3 regions of the Enterobacter sp. 6722112 genome follow, and region 2 is predicted to be linked to each of the others. Evidence: predicted binding sites of a transcription regulator. Region 2 holds the regulator's gene; each other region holds the start of a gene.
The links. The regulator CRP, encoded in region 2, controls carbon source genes, mostly activating them, when cyclic AMP is high. The targets are predictions, from matches to a motif close to ATGTGANNNNNNTCACAT.

Region 1: the regulator CRP is predicted to act here: its motif matches at 1,749-1,766, upstream of AC4OVU_RS15465 (YfcZ/YiiS family protein).
Region 3: the regulator CRP is predicted to act here: its motif matches at 1,384-1,401, upstream of uxuA (mannonate dehydratase).

The regions. Positions count from the first base shown of each region.
Region 1 covers NZ_JBZWGR010000007.1:2,937,587-2,941,807, reverse strand. Annotated here, with positions in the region: gene mlaA (phospholipid-binding lipoprotein MlaA) at 1-171, shown strand, start outside; gene fadL (long-chain fatty acid transporter FadL) at 216-1,499, opposite strand; gene AC4OVU_RS15465 (YfcZ/YiiS family protein) at 1,872-2,156, shown strand; gene fadI (acetyl-CoA C-acyltransferase FadI) at 2,385-3,695, shown strand; gene fadJ (fatty acid oxidation complex subunit alpha FadJ) at 3,695-4,221, shown strand, end outside.
Region 2 covers NZ_JBZWGR010000007.1:3,902,002-3,906,222, forward strand. Annotated here, with positions in the region: gene AC4OVU_RS20245 (hydrolase) at 1-178, shown strand, start outside; gene AC4OVU_RS20250 (YheU family protein) at 178-396, shown strand; gene AC4OVU_RS20255 (phosphoribulokinase) at 427-1,296, shown strand; gene AC4OVU_RS20260 (OsmC family protein) at 1,382-1,786, opposite strand; gene crp (cAMP-activated global transcriptional regulator CRP) at 2,097-2,729, shown strand; gene AC4OVU_RS20270 (YccS/YhfK family putative transporter) at 2,787-4,221, shown strand, end outside.
Region 3 covers NZ_JBZWGR010000007.1:2,799,401-2,803,621, reverse strand. Annotated here, with positions in the region: gene AC4OVU_RS14845 (mannitol dehydrogenase family protein) at 1-1,292, opposite strand, end outside; gene uxuA (mannonate dehydratase) at 1,498-2,688, shown strand; gene yeiP (elongation factor P-like protein YeiP) at 2,805-3,377, opposite strand; gene AC4OVU_RS14830 (YkgJ family cysteine cluster protein) at 3,542-3,796, shown strand; gene setB (sugar efflux transporter SetB) at 3,793-4,221, opposite strand, start outside.

The DNA of each region.
Region 1 (4,221 bases), 960 kb from region 2:
CTGCTGGATTCTGATGGTCTGCTGCGTCAGTCTTCCGATCCGTACATCATGGTCCGCGAGGCCTACTTCCAGAACCATGACTTTATTGCCAACGGCGGTAAGCTGAAGCCGGAAGATAATCCGAACGCGAAAGCCATCGAGAACGAATTAAAAGATATCGATTCGGAATAAATAAAAAAGGTGAGCAATGCTCACCTTTTTTAATCGTGTTGGGATTAGAACGCGTAGTTGAAGTTGGTACCAAACAGCCAGGCTTTACCTTCAGAGGAAAACTCGTACGGGCCTTCCTGGAAGGTCACCTTCTGGCCATGCATGTACGACACGCCCGCGTCGATAGAGGCATTCTCGTTGAACACGTAGGTTGCCCCCGCACTCACCCAGAAACGGTCCTGATCCGGAATGGAGATAGAACGTTTATCGGCCGGTACCGGGCTGTCATCAAATGCCACGCCGGTACGGAACGTCCAGTTGTCATCCATATAATAGGTCGTACCAAGCGCGATGCGGTATGCATCGTGGAAGCTTTCGTCTTTATAGAACAGCGTCTGGCCGTTGCTGCCGGTGGCTTTAAGCTCCTCGAACTGGCTCCAGCTGGTATACGCGAGGCTGTAGTGAATTGCCCACTGCGGCGCAACGCGGTTATAACCTGACACTTCCCACATTTCTGGCAGATGCAGCGACAGTGAGCCCGGTACGGTTTGATTCGAGGTACCCCATGGAATGGTGGTGCCCGCGCCTGGGACCATACCGTTGACTGGGCTCAGGATGCCGCTTTTGTAATCGCCATCGAAATCAATTTTCACTTCTGAGCGATAGGTCAGACCCCAGCGGTTGTTTTTATCCAGTTCATACAGGATACCGGCGTTCCAGCCGTAACCCCATTCATCACCTTTCAGGCTGGCAATTTTATTGCTGTTTTTCGGCAGTGCAGCAGTTTGCTCCCCGGAGTAACGCTCGATTTTTGCATCGGCGTAGACAGCATCAAAGCCCAGACCAAAGCTCCAGTTATCGTTCAGACGATATGCGCCGCTCAGGTTGAGGTTCAGGGTCGTCAGGTCGGTTTTACCGCCGTATTCACCGGCCGGATAGTTGTTATTGAACTCCGTTGCCAGGCCATAGTTAGAGGTGACAGAGGCACCCCAACCAAACTGTTCATTGATTGGCGCAACAAAGTGCAGGTTAGGCACCCACGCGGTCGGCGCAATGTTATCCGCCTTCAGATCTGCGCCGGTGAACTGAGATTTGCCAGAAATATTGACATCAGGATCGATGTAAACCGCACCGGCAGAGAAGGTAGGGCGATCAAACATCATGATCAGTGCCGGGTTACGACTCGCGTTGCCTGCGTCATCGGCAATCGCACCTTCCCCGGAATACGCACGGCCAAGGCCAGAGGAAGAAAATTCGTTTAACTGGAAGCCCGCTGACCAGGCGGACGTTGAGACGATTGCCACTGCAACTGCTAAAGCAGTTTGTTTGAACAGGGTTTTCTGGCTCATGACCATAACCTCATTGAGTTATTTTTATTCAATAATTGTTACATACCGTAACAGGAGCGCGAAGTGTAGGGTCTGAGGTATGACTTACAAATCAGACCAGTGGCGAGAGTATAGGTCTGACCAGCTGGGATGTTGCAAGTTTGTTTATTAATATTTTCAGATATGTTTCTTGAAACGAGATCTGGTTGGCAAAATTGTGACCAGTGCGATTCCTCTGAAAAGGGGAATTTTGTTTTAGATCATTTTTTAGTGTGATATTGCTCACTTATCCGATTTTGCGCCATTAACGGCTGGAGGGGGCTCGTCCGGGGGCGTAAAATAGACGCATCGTGTTTATCTCGCGCCCTGCGCGAATACAGAGGAAATTGAGCTATGAGTAAATGCAGTGCTGATGAAACCCCGGTTTGCTGCTGTATGGATGTTGGCACCATTATGGACAACACCGATTGCACCGCCTCTTACAGCCGCGTATTCCCTAACCGCGCTGAAGCGGAAGAGACGCTGGCCGCGCTGAGCCAGCGCGCGCGTGAAGTCGAATCCGATCCGTGTGAAATCAAATCCACCTTCACGGAAGTGGAAGGCGGCGTGCGGCTGGATATCGACTTTGTGTTCGCCTGCGAAGCAGAAACGCTGATCTTCCAGCTGGGCCTGCGTTAATACTTTTTGCACGGGCCTATGATCGTGTAGGCCGGGTAAGGCAACGCCGCAACCCGGCAACAAATCTCACAAATGCCTCTGCCATGCAGGGGCATTTTCTTTTTCTTCTCTGTGCCTTAGCTCGCAATTTTTCGCTTCCCCAATTGGCTCAATGTAAAAAAATAGTTAAGACTATTATCAGGTCAGACCACTTAATGTGTGCGCAAAATTTTTTTACAGGGGAGTGTTATGAGTCAGGCATTACCGCTTATCACCCGACACGGTGACCGCATTGCCATTGTCAGCGGGTTACGTACGCCGTTTGCGCGTCAGGCAAGCGCGTTTCACGGTATACCGGCTGTCGATCTGGGAAAAATGGTGGTGGGGGAGATGCTGGCTCGCAGCGAGATCCCGCCAGAGGTTATTGAGCAACTGGTTTTCGGCCAGGTGGTGCAAATGCCGGAAGCGCCCAATATCGCACGTGAAATCGTGCTGGGCACCGGCATGAATGTTCACACCGACGCATACAGCGTCAGCCGCGCCTGCGCCACCAGTTTCCAGGCGGTGGCGAACGTGGCGGAAAGCCTGATGGCGGGGACCATTCGCGCGGGGATCGCCGGCGGCGCGGATTCCTCATCCGTGCTGCCCATCGGTGTGAGCAAACAGCTGGCCCGCATCCTCGTGGATGCCAACAAAGCCCGGACCACCGGTGCGAAGCTCAAACTCTTCTCGCGTTTACGTCTGCGCGACCTCATGCCCGTGCCACCTGCCGTTGCTGAATACTCCACCGGCCTGCGTATGGGCGACACTGCCGAGCAGATGGCAAAAACCTACGGTATTACCCGCGAACAGCAGGATGCACTGGCGCATCGCTCGCATCAGCTCGCTGCGAAGGCCTGGTCGGAAGGCAAACTTGCCGACGAGGTGATGACGGCTTACATCCCGCCTTTCCGCGAACCGCTGGTGGAAGATAACAATATCCGTGGCACCTCGACGCTGGAGGATTACGCAAAACTGCGCCCGGCGTTTGATCGTAAACATGGCACCGTTACGGCGGCCAACAGTACGCCACTGACGGACGGTGCCGCCGCCGTGATCCTGATGACGGAATCCCGGGCGAAAGAGCTTGGCATCACACCGCTGGGCTATTTGCGTAGCTACGCCTTTACCGCCATTGATGTCTGGCAGGACATGCTGCTCGGTCCGGCCTGGTCCACGCCGCTGGCGCTGGAGCGTGCGGGGTTGACGCTGGCTGACTTAACCCTGATCGATATGCACGAAGCCTTTGCCGCACAAACCCTGGCAAACATTCAGCTGCTGGCAAGCGAGCGCTTCGCGCGCGATGTACTGGGCCGCGCCCACGCGACCGGCGAAGTGGATCAGAGTAAGTTTAACGTGCTTGGCGGATCCATCGCCTACGGCCATCCATTTGCGGCGACCGGCGCGAGAATGATAACCCAGACTTTGCACGAGCTGCGTCGCCGCGGCGGCGGTTTTGGTCTCGTTACCGCCTGTGCGGCGGGCGGCCTGGGTGCAGCAATGGTTCTGGAGGCTGAATAATGGAAACGACATCTGCATTTAATCTGGCTGTTCGCCTTGATAACGTGGCTGTTATCACCATTGATGTACCCGACGAAAAGATGAACACCCTGAAGGCCGAGTTCGGCGTTCAGGTGCGTGCGATGCTCAGACAGATCCGCGAAAACAAAGCGATACGTGGCCTGGTATTTATCTCGGCAAAGCCGGATAACTTTATTGCCGGGGCCGATATCAACATGATTGCACGGGCGAAAAGCGCTCAGGAAGCAGAAGACCTGGCGCGTCAGGGGCAGCAGGTAATGGCGGAGATCCATGCGCTGTCGATACCCGTTGTCGCTGCGATCCACGGGGCCTGCCTGGGCGGTGGGCTTGAGCTGGCGCTGGCCTGTCACAGCCGCATTTGTACCGACGATGCGAAAACGGTACTCGGACTGCCGGAGGTTCAGCTTGGATTGCTGCCCGGTTCAGGGGGCACGCAGCGCCTGCCGCGTCTGGTGGGCGTCAGTACGGCGCTGGAGATGATTTTAACCGGTAAACAGCTGCGCGC
Region 2 (4,221 bases):
TCCGTTTATGGATCACCACTCGATTCCGGCGCCCGATCATCTGCCGGCCAATGTGGAGTATCAGCTCACCCAATTCGGGGGACACGTCGGCTTTGTCGGCGGCACGCTGCGTCGGCCAAAAATGTGGCTTGAGACGCGTATTCCCGACTGGTTAACGGCTTATCTGGACGGTAAATAATGATTATTCCCTGGCAGGATCTCTCTCCCGACACGCTCGATAATCTGATTGAAAGCTTTGTCTTGCGCGAAGGCACCGATTATGGTGAACATGAACGTTCGCTTGAACAAAAGGTCAACGATGTTAAGCGCCAGCTTAAAAGCGGCGACGTGGTGCTGGTATGGTCCGAACTGCATGAGACGGTCAATATCATGCCACGCAACGCGTTTCACGGCTGATCTTTACACTTTTCCAGTCAGGGAGTTGCTATGTCTGCCAGACATCCGGTTATTGCCGTTACGGGTTCGAGTGGGGCGGGAACCACTACCACCAGCCTCGCCTTCCGCAAGATCTTCGCCCAGCTTAACTTACGGGCGGCAGAGGTAGAAGGCGACAGCTTTCACCGCTACACGCGCCCGGAGATGGATATGGCCATCCGCAAGGCGCGCGATCTGGGTAAACACATCAGCTACTTCGGCCCGGAGGCCAATGACTTCGGCCTGCTGGAGCAAACCTTCCGTGAATACGGGCAAAGCGGTACCGGGCAGTCCCGCAAGTATCTCCACACCTACGATGAAGCCGTGCCCTGGAACCAGGTCCCCGGCACGTTCACGCCCTGGCAGCCGCTGCCGGAACCGACTGACGTGCTGTTTTACGAAGGATTGCACGGCGGCGTGGTGACGCCTCAGCACGACGTGGCGCGCCACGTGGATTTGCTGGTGGGGGTGGTGCCGATTGTTAACCTTGAGTGGATCCAGAAGCTGACGCGTGACATGAGCGAGCGCGGCCATTCGCGAGAGGCGGTCATGGACTCGGTGGTGCGCTCCATGGAAGATTACATCAACTTCCTGACGCCGCAGTTCTCCCGAACCCACATTAACTTCCAGCGCGTCCCCACCGTGGACACCTCTAACCCGTTCGCTGCAAAAAGCATCCCGTCGCTGGACGAGAGCTTTGTGGTGATCCACTTCCGCAACCTGGAAGGCATTGATTATCCCTGGCTGCTGGCGATGCTACAGGGTTCGTTTATTTCGCACATGAATACGTTAGTGGTACCGGGCGGAAAAATGGGGCTGGCAATGGAGCTGATCATGACACCGCTGGTGCAGCGGCTGATGGAAGGAAAGCAGATCGCGTGAATTGTTTTGCCCGGTGGCGCTGCGCTTACCGGGCCTACGGGCGTGCTTTTGTAGGGCGGGTCAGCGAAGCGCCACCCGCCAAAAATTAAGCCGCGATCACTTCATACGAATGGGTGATTTTTACCGCTTTCTCCAGCATTAACGCCACAGAGCAGTATTTTTCCGCAGACAGGTCAACCGCACGCGAGACCGCCGCGTCCTTCAGTTCTTTGCCGGTGACGATAAAGTGCAAATTAATATGCGTGAACAGGCGGGGCGCCTCTTCACGACGTTCCGACGTCAGCTTCACTTCACAATCGGTCACGTCATGACGGCCTTTTTGCAGGATCGACACCACGTCGATCGCACTGCATCCGCCTGCCGCCATCAGCACCATTTCCATTGGGCTTGGCGCTTTATCGCCGGAGTTGCCATCCATCAAAACCTGGTGCCCAGAAGCAGACTCGCCCAGGAACGTTAACCCTTCAACCCATTTCACACGCGCTTGCATATTCACTCACTCCAACGTTGCATTTTTTATGACAGATTACGTGTACGTTACATTTCTCGCAACGGAAGGCGACCTGCGTCATGCTGAAGCGAGACACCAGGAGACACGCGGCGAAAGCTATGCTAAAACACTCTGGATGCTACAGTAATACATTGACGTTACACATGTATGCAGAGGACATCAAACTTTACTGGCTGCGAAACGTTACGACAGCCGACTTCCCAGGTATGGGTAAGAATTCGATTGCAACCCCAGAGTCCGGATGCATCTTATGACTCTGGTGACAGCTTATAACAGAGGATAACAGCGCATGGTGCTTGGCAAACCGCAAACAGACCCGACTCTCGAATGGTTCTTGTCTCATTGCCACATTCATAAGTACCCATCAAAGAGCACGCTGATTCACCAGGGTGAAAAAGCGGAAACGTTGTATTACATCGTTAAAGGCTCGGTGGCCGTGCTGATCAAAGATGAAGAAGGGAAAGAGATGATCCTTTCTTATCTGAACCAGGGCGATTTTATCGGTGAACTGGGCCTGTTTGAAGAAGGCCAGGAACGTAGCGCCTGGGTTCGTGCAAAAACAGCATGTGAAGTGGCTGAAATTTCTTACAAGAAATTCCGTCAGCTGATTCAGGTCAACCCTGACATCCTGATGCGTCTTTCTTCCCAGATGGCACGCCGTCTGCAAGTGACCTCTGAGAAGGTGGGTAACCTCGCCTTCCTGGACGTGACCGGTCGTATCGCGCAGACGCTGTTGAACCTGGCGAAACAGCCAGACGCCATGACCCACCCTGACGGTATGCAAATTAAAATTACCCGTCAGGAAATCGGTCAGATCGTCGGCTGCTCCCGTGAAACAGTGGGCCGTATCCTGAAGATGCTGGAAGACCAGAACCTGATCTCTGCCCACGGTAAAACTATCGTGGTCTACGGAACCCGTTAATTTCGGTCAAACGGCGTGCCGCCGCAGGGTGGCACGCCGTTTTTGTCTCTACTCCTCATGTGGCGCAGGCTGATCTATCACCCGGAAGTTAACTACGCACTACGACAAACGCTGGTGCTGTGTCTTCCCGTGGCCGTGGGCCTGATCCTCGGACATCTTCAGCAAGGCCTGCTGTTTTCCCTCGTGCCCGCCTGCTGCAACATTGCCGGTCTGGATACGCCGCATAAACGCTTTTTTAAACGTCTGATTATTGGCGGCTGCCTGTTTGCCGGCTGTAGCCTTGCCGTACAACTTTTACTGGCCCGCGACATTCCTCTGCCGTTGATCCTGACCGTGCTGGCGATGACGCTCGGCGTCACCGCCGAAATCAGCTCGCTGCACGCCCGCCTGCTTCCCGCGTCGCTGATTGCCGCCATCTTCACCTTAAGCCTTGCGGGCAATATGCCGGTGTGGGAGCCATTGCTGATTTACGCCCTCGGCACGCTATGGTACGGGCTGTTTAACTGGTTCTGGTTCTGGCTGTGGCGGGAACAGCCGCTGCGCGAATCCCTGAGCCTGCTCTACGTGCAGCTTGCTGAATACTGCGAAGCAAAATACACCCTGCTCACTCAACATACCGACCCGGAAAAATCCCTGCCGCCGCTGCTGGCGCGCCAGCAAAAAGTGGTGGATCTGATCAGCCAGTGCTATCAGCAGTTGCACATGCTTGCCGCCAACAAAAATCATGAATACAAGCCGCTGCTGCGAACCTTCCAGGTCGGGCTGGATTTGCAGGAGCATATCTCCGTCAGCCTTCATAATCCGGAAGAGGTGCAAAAGCTGGTGGAGCGCAGCCATGCGGAAGCGGTGATCCGCTGGAACGCGCAGACCGTCGCGGCCCGCCTGCGGGTGCTGGCTGACGATATCCTCTATCACCGCTACCCGACGCGCTTTAACATGGACAAACAGCTCGGCGCGCTGGAAAAGATTGCGCGTCAGCACGCGGATAACCCGGTCGGGCAATTTGCTGCCTGGCATTTCAGCCGCATCGCCCGGGTGTTACGCACCCAGCGCCCGCTTTATGCCCGGGACCTGATGGCCGATAAGCAAAAACGGCTGCCGCTGCTGCCCGCGCTCAAAAGCTATCTATCACTGAAATCTTCCGCCCTGCGCAATGCCGCGCGGATCAGTGTGATGCTGAGCATCGCCAGCCTGATGGGAATGGCCCTGCACCTGCCGAAACCCTACTGGATCTTAATGACCGTGCTGTTTGTCACCCAGAACGGCTATGGCGCCACGCGGGTGCGCATTCTGCATCGGGCGGGCGGTACGATGGCGGGGCTGATTATCGCGGGCGTGACGCTGCACTTTCACGTGCCGGAAGGCTATACCCTGGCCGGTATGCTGGCGATCACGCTGGTGAGCTACCTGATCATCCGCAAAAACTACGGCTGGGCGATGGTGGGCTTTACGGTCACGGCGGTGTATACCCTGCAACTGCTCACGCTTAACG
Region 3 (4,221 bases), 1.1 Mb from region 2:
GCCTGAAACTTGTCGCTCAGCGGATCGCGTACGTCAATGGCGTTGCCCTGTTCGTCCGTACCGCTGACGTAGCGCATCCAGCCCGCCACCCCCAGCGCCAGTAATGGCCAGGCGGTGTTACGCTCAAGATGCACGCGGATCCCATCCAGCATGCGCTGAGGCAGCTTCTGGCTGCCGTCCATGGCGATTTGCCATGTACGATGCTGTAGGGCCGGGTTGGCGAAGCGGTCAAGCAGGCTGTCAGCATAGGCTGTCAGATCAACGTTGGTGATGCGCAGCGTAGGGGCCTGCTCATTCAGCATCAGCCTGCGGGCCGCCTCGCGGAAACTGTCGTCCTGCATACATTCATTTATGTGCGCGTAGCCGGCAAGGTAGCCCAGATACGCGAGGAAGGAGTGACTGCCGTTCAGCATCCGCAGCTTCATCTGCTCCCAGGGCAGGACATCCTCAACCATCTGTACGCCTGCCACCTCCCACTCCGGACGCCCGGCGACAAAGTTATCTTCCACTACCCACTGAATGAACGGTTCACAGCTGATGGCGCAGGGATCTTCAACGCCAAGTTCCTGGGCGATTTCCGCGAGTGAGACGTCGGTGGCGGCGGGCACGATTCGGTCGACCATGGTACCAGGGAAGCTCACGTGCGCCTCGATCCATGCGGCCAGCTCTGCGGAACGCTTTCCGGCCATGCCGAGAACGGCATTTTTCACCACATGGCCGTTGTCGGGAATATTGTCGCAGGAGAGCACGGTAAACGCCGGCAGGCTCCGCTCGCGGCGGCGATGAAGGGCTTCAACCAGAATACCCGGTGCGGAATGCGGCTCAGACGGGTGCTCAAGATCGTGCAGGATGCGGCTGTTCCGCATATCCAGTTTTCCCGTCGCCGGATCGATACAGTAGCCTTTTTCGGTAATGGTGAGGGAGACAATTGCCACCTGCGGTTCGCAGAATTTCTCAATAATGGCTGCCAGCGAGTCGAGTTTGGCGTTCAGGCACTCTTTTACCGCACCGATAATAATGGGCTGATTGCCTTCGGCACCTTTCTCCAGCACGGTAAACAGATGATCCTGCGCCCGGAGCTGGCCCATAAGGACATCGCCGCTAAAGAGGCTAATCTCACGAATTCCCCAGTCGCCTCCTTTGGCATTCAGTACCCGGTTTGTTAACAACGCCTGATGCGCCCGGTGGAACGCGCCAAAACCGAAATGGACGATGCGGGAGCGTAACTGCTCGCGATCGTAGCGGGGCTGCTGGACATGAGCAGGAAGCGCGGTGGAGGCAATAGTCTTCATGTAATACACACCTGATTAACCATTAATTAACAATGCCAGTGTAAAGTTATATGACAACAAATTAAATTGGTAAGCCGTAAATATCCCTGTTATGTGAGTTTGATCAATCAATGCCGCGTGCTGTATTGACCACTTCGATTAAACATGTATGGTAGTCGTCATTGAAGTAACACATATTGGTATAACAACTTGAGAGGGTGGGGCAATGGAACAAACCTGGCGTTGGTACGGGCCGAACGATCCGGTTTCTCTTGATGATGTGCGTCAGGCTGGCGCAACGGGTGTAGTCACGGCGCTGCATCATATTCCGAACGGTCAGGTGTGGCCGGTAGAGGAAATCCAAAAGCGTCAGGCTCAGCTGGCAGAGAAGGGGTTAACCTGGTCTGTTGTGGAAAGTATTCCGGTTCACGAAGATATCAAAACCCACTCCGGTGAGTGTGATACCTGGATTGCGAATTATCAGCAGAGCATTCGTAACCTGGCAGCCTGTGGTATTGATACCGTCTGCTACAACTTTATGCCGATCCTGGACTGGACGCGTACCGACCTGGAATATGAAATGGCCGATGGTTCGAAGGCGCTGCGTTTCGATCAAATCGCTTTTGCGGCTTTCGAACTGCACATTCTGAAGCGTCCGGGGGCGGAAGCAGACTACACCGCCGAAGAGCAGCAGCAGGCGCTGGCGTGGTTCAATGCCGCCGGTGAAGCGGACATTGAGAAGCTGGTTCGCAATATCATCGCGGGCCTGCCCGGTGCGGAAGAGGGTTATACCCTCGATCAGTTCCGCGCGCGCCTGGCGGAATATGGCGATATCGATAAAAACCAGCTGCGTGAAAACATGGCGCACTTCCTGCGCGCTATCGTGCCGGTGGCAGAAGAAGTCGGCGTGCGGCTGGCGGTTCATCCGGACGATCCACCGCGTCCTATTCTTGGCCTGCCGCGTATCGTGTCGACCATTGAAGATATGCAGTGGCTGAAAGAGACGGTGGACAGCATCTACAACGGCTTTACCATGTGTACGGGCTCGTATGGCGTGCGGGCGGATAACGATCTGGTGCGGATGATCGAAACCTTCGGCGATCGCATTCATTTCACCCACCTGCGTGCAACCTGCCGTGAAGAGAACCCGAAAACCTTCCACGAAGCAGCCCATCTTGGCGGCGACGTGAACATGGTTGCGGTGGTGGATGCCATTCTCTCTGAAGAGGTACGTCGTAAGCAGGCGGGGGATGTGCGTCCTATCCCGTTCCGTCCGGATCACGGGCACCAGATGCTGGACGATCTGCGCAAGAAAACGAATCCAGGGTATTCGGCGATTGGCCGTCTGAAAGGGATGGCGGAAGTGCGCGGTATCGAGCTGGCGTTGAAAATGACGAAGTATCCTGAACTGCTGTAAAGTTTGTTGCCGGGTGGCGGCTGCGCCTTACCCGGCCTACAAAAACACAAAAACCGGCATCAGAGCCGGTTTTTTGTAGGCCCGGTAAGCGTAGCGCCACCGGGCGAAAAGCAGGATCAGTCAGCACGACCCATATAGCGTTTTTCTTCGATATGGATACGGATTTTCTCGCCCGCTGACAGGTACTCTGGCACCTGTACGACCAGACCGGTAGTCAGGGTAGCCGGTTTGTTACGCGCACTTGCAGACGCGCCTTTGATGCCCGGCGCCGTTTCAACAATTTCCAGATCAACGGTCTGCGGCAGCTCCAGCGCCAGCAGCACGCCATCCCAGGTCAGCACCTGCATGTCCGGCATCCCACCCTCTGGAATAAACAGCAGCTCTTCTTCGATCTGATCTTTGGTGAAGATATACGGGGTGTAATCTTCTTTATCCATGAACACGTATTCGTTGCCGTCGATGTAGGAGAAATCAACGTAGCGACGGGTGAGGGTCACGGTATCAACGATATCGTCGCCTTTAAAACGTTCTTCCACTTTCAGGCCGGTGCGGACATCGGAGAAACGCATTTTGTACAGCGTTGCTGCGCCACGGGCGCTGGGTGCCTGAATGTCGATATCTTTCACAATCAGCAGTTTGCCGTTGTAATTCAGTACCATACCTTTCTTAATTTCGTTCGCTCTTGGCATTGCAGTAATCCTGTTTACGGGAGGTAAAAAATATCGCGCCAAATTACTCGCGCGCGGCCTTTCAGGCAAGCGGAATTCGTGGGTTTTGCTATCAATACATAAAAGGTGTTACTGTGCGCGCAATGCCCGACTGCGCGGGCATCTGCCACCAACAGAGAGCATGTATGGATTGTCGTTCCGACTGTGGCGCGTGCTGTACCGCACCGTCCATCTCAAGCCCCATTCCAGGCATGCCGGAGGGCAAGCCTGCCAATACCCGCTGCGTTCAGCTCTCTGACACTAACCTGTGCATGATCTTTGGCTCGCCCCTGCGCCCGAAGGTGTGCTCCGGGCTCCAGCCAACCGCCGAAATGTGCGGCAGTACGCGCCAGCAGGCCATCACTTATCTGCTTGAGCTGGAAGCGCTCACCGCGCCTTAAACGTCTTTGATTCGCGTCAGGCAGCTCAGCGTCAGGACGCACATCACCAGCGCAATCCAGAACACCGTATGATAGTTCCAGATTTCAGCCACAACGCCCGCCAGTGAGCCTGCAATAATCCAGCCCACGCGGGTGGTATTAGTATAAAGGGTGGTGGCAGAGCCTGCCTGACCCGGCATCAGATCCTGGAAGTAGAGCATGCCGATACCGGCCAGAATACCGATGTAAATGGCGTTCAGCAGCTGTAAAGCAAGAAGCAGGGCTGGCGTATGAACCGTCAGCATACCGACATAAAACAGCAGCCCGGCTACGGCGGCGACGCGCATCAAAAAGCGCTTGCCGAAGCGCTTCGCGTAATAGCCCGCAATCAGCATGGTGGGGATCTCAAGCCCCGCGGCGGTTCCCATCATGATCCCGGCCAGCTT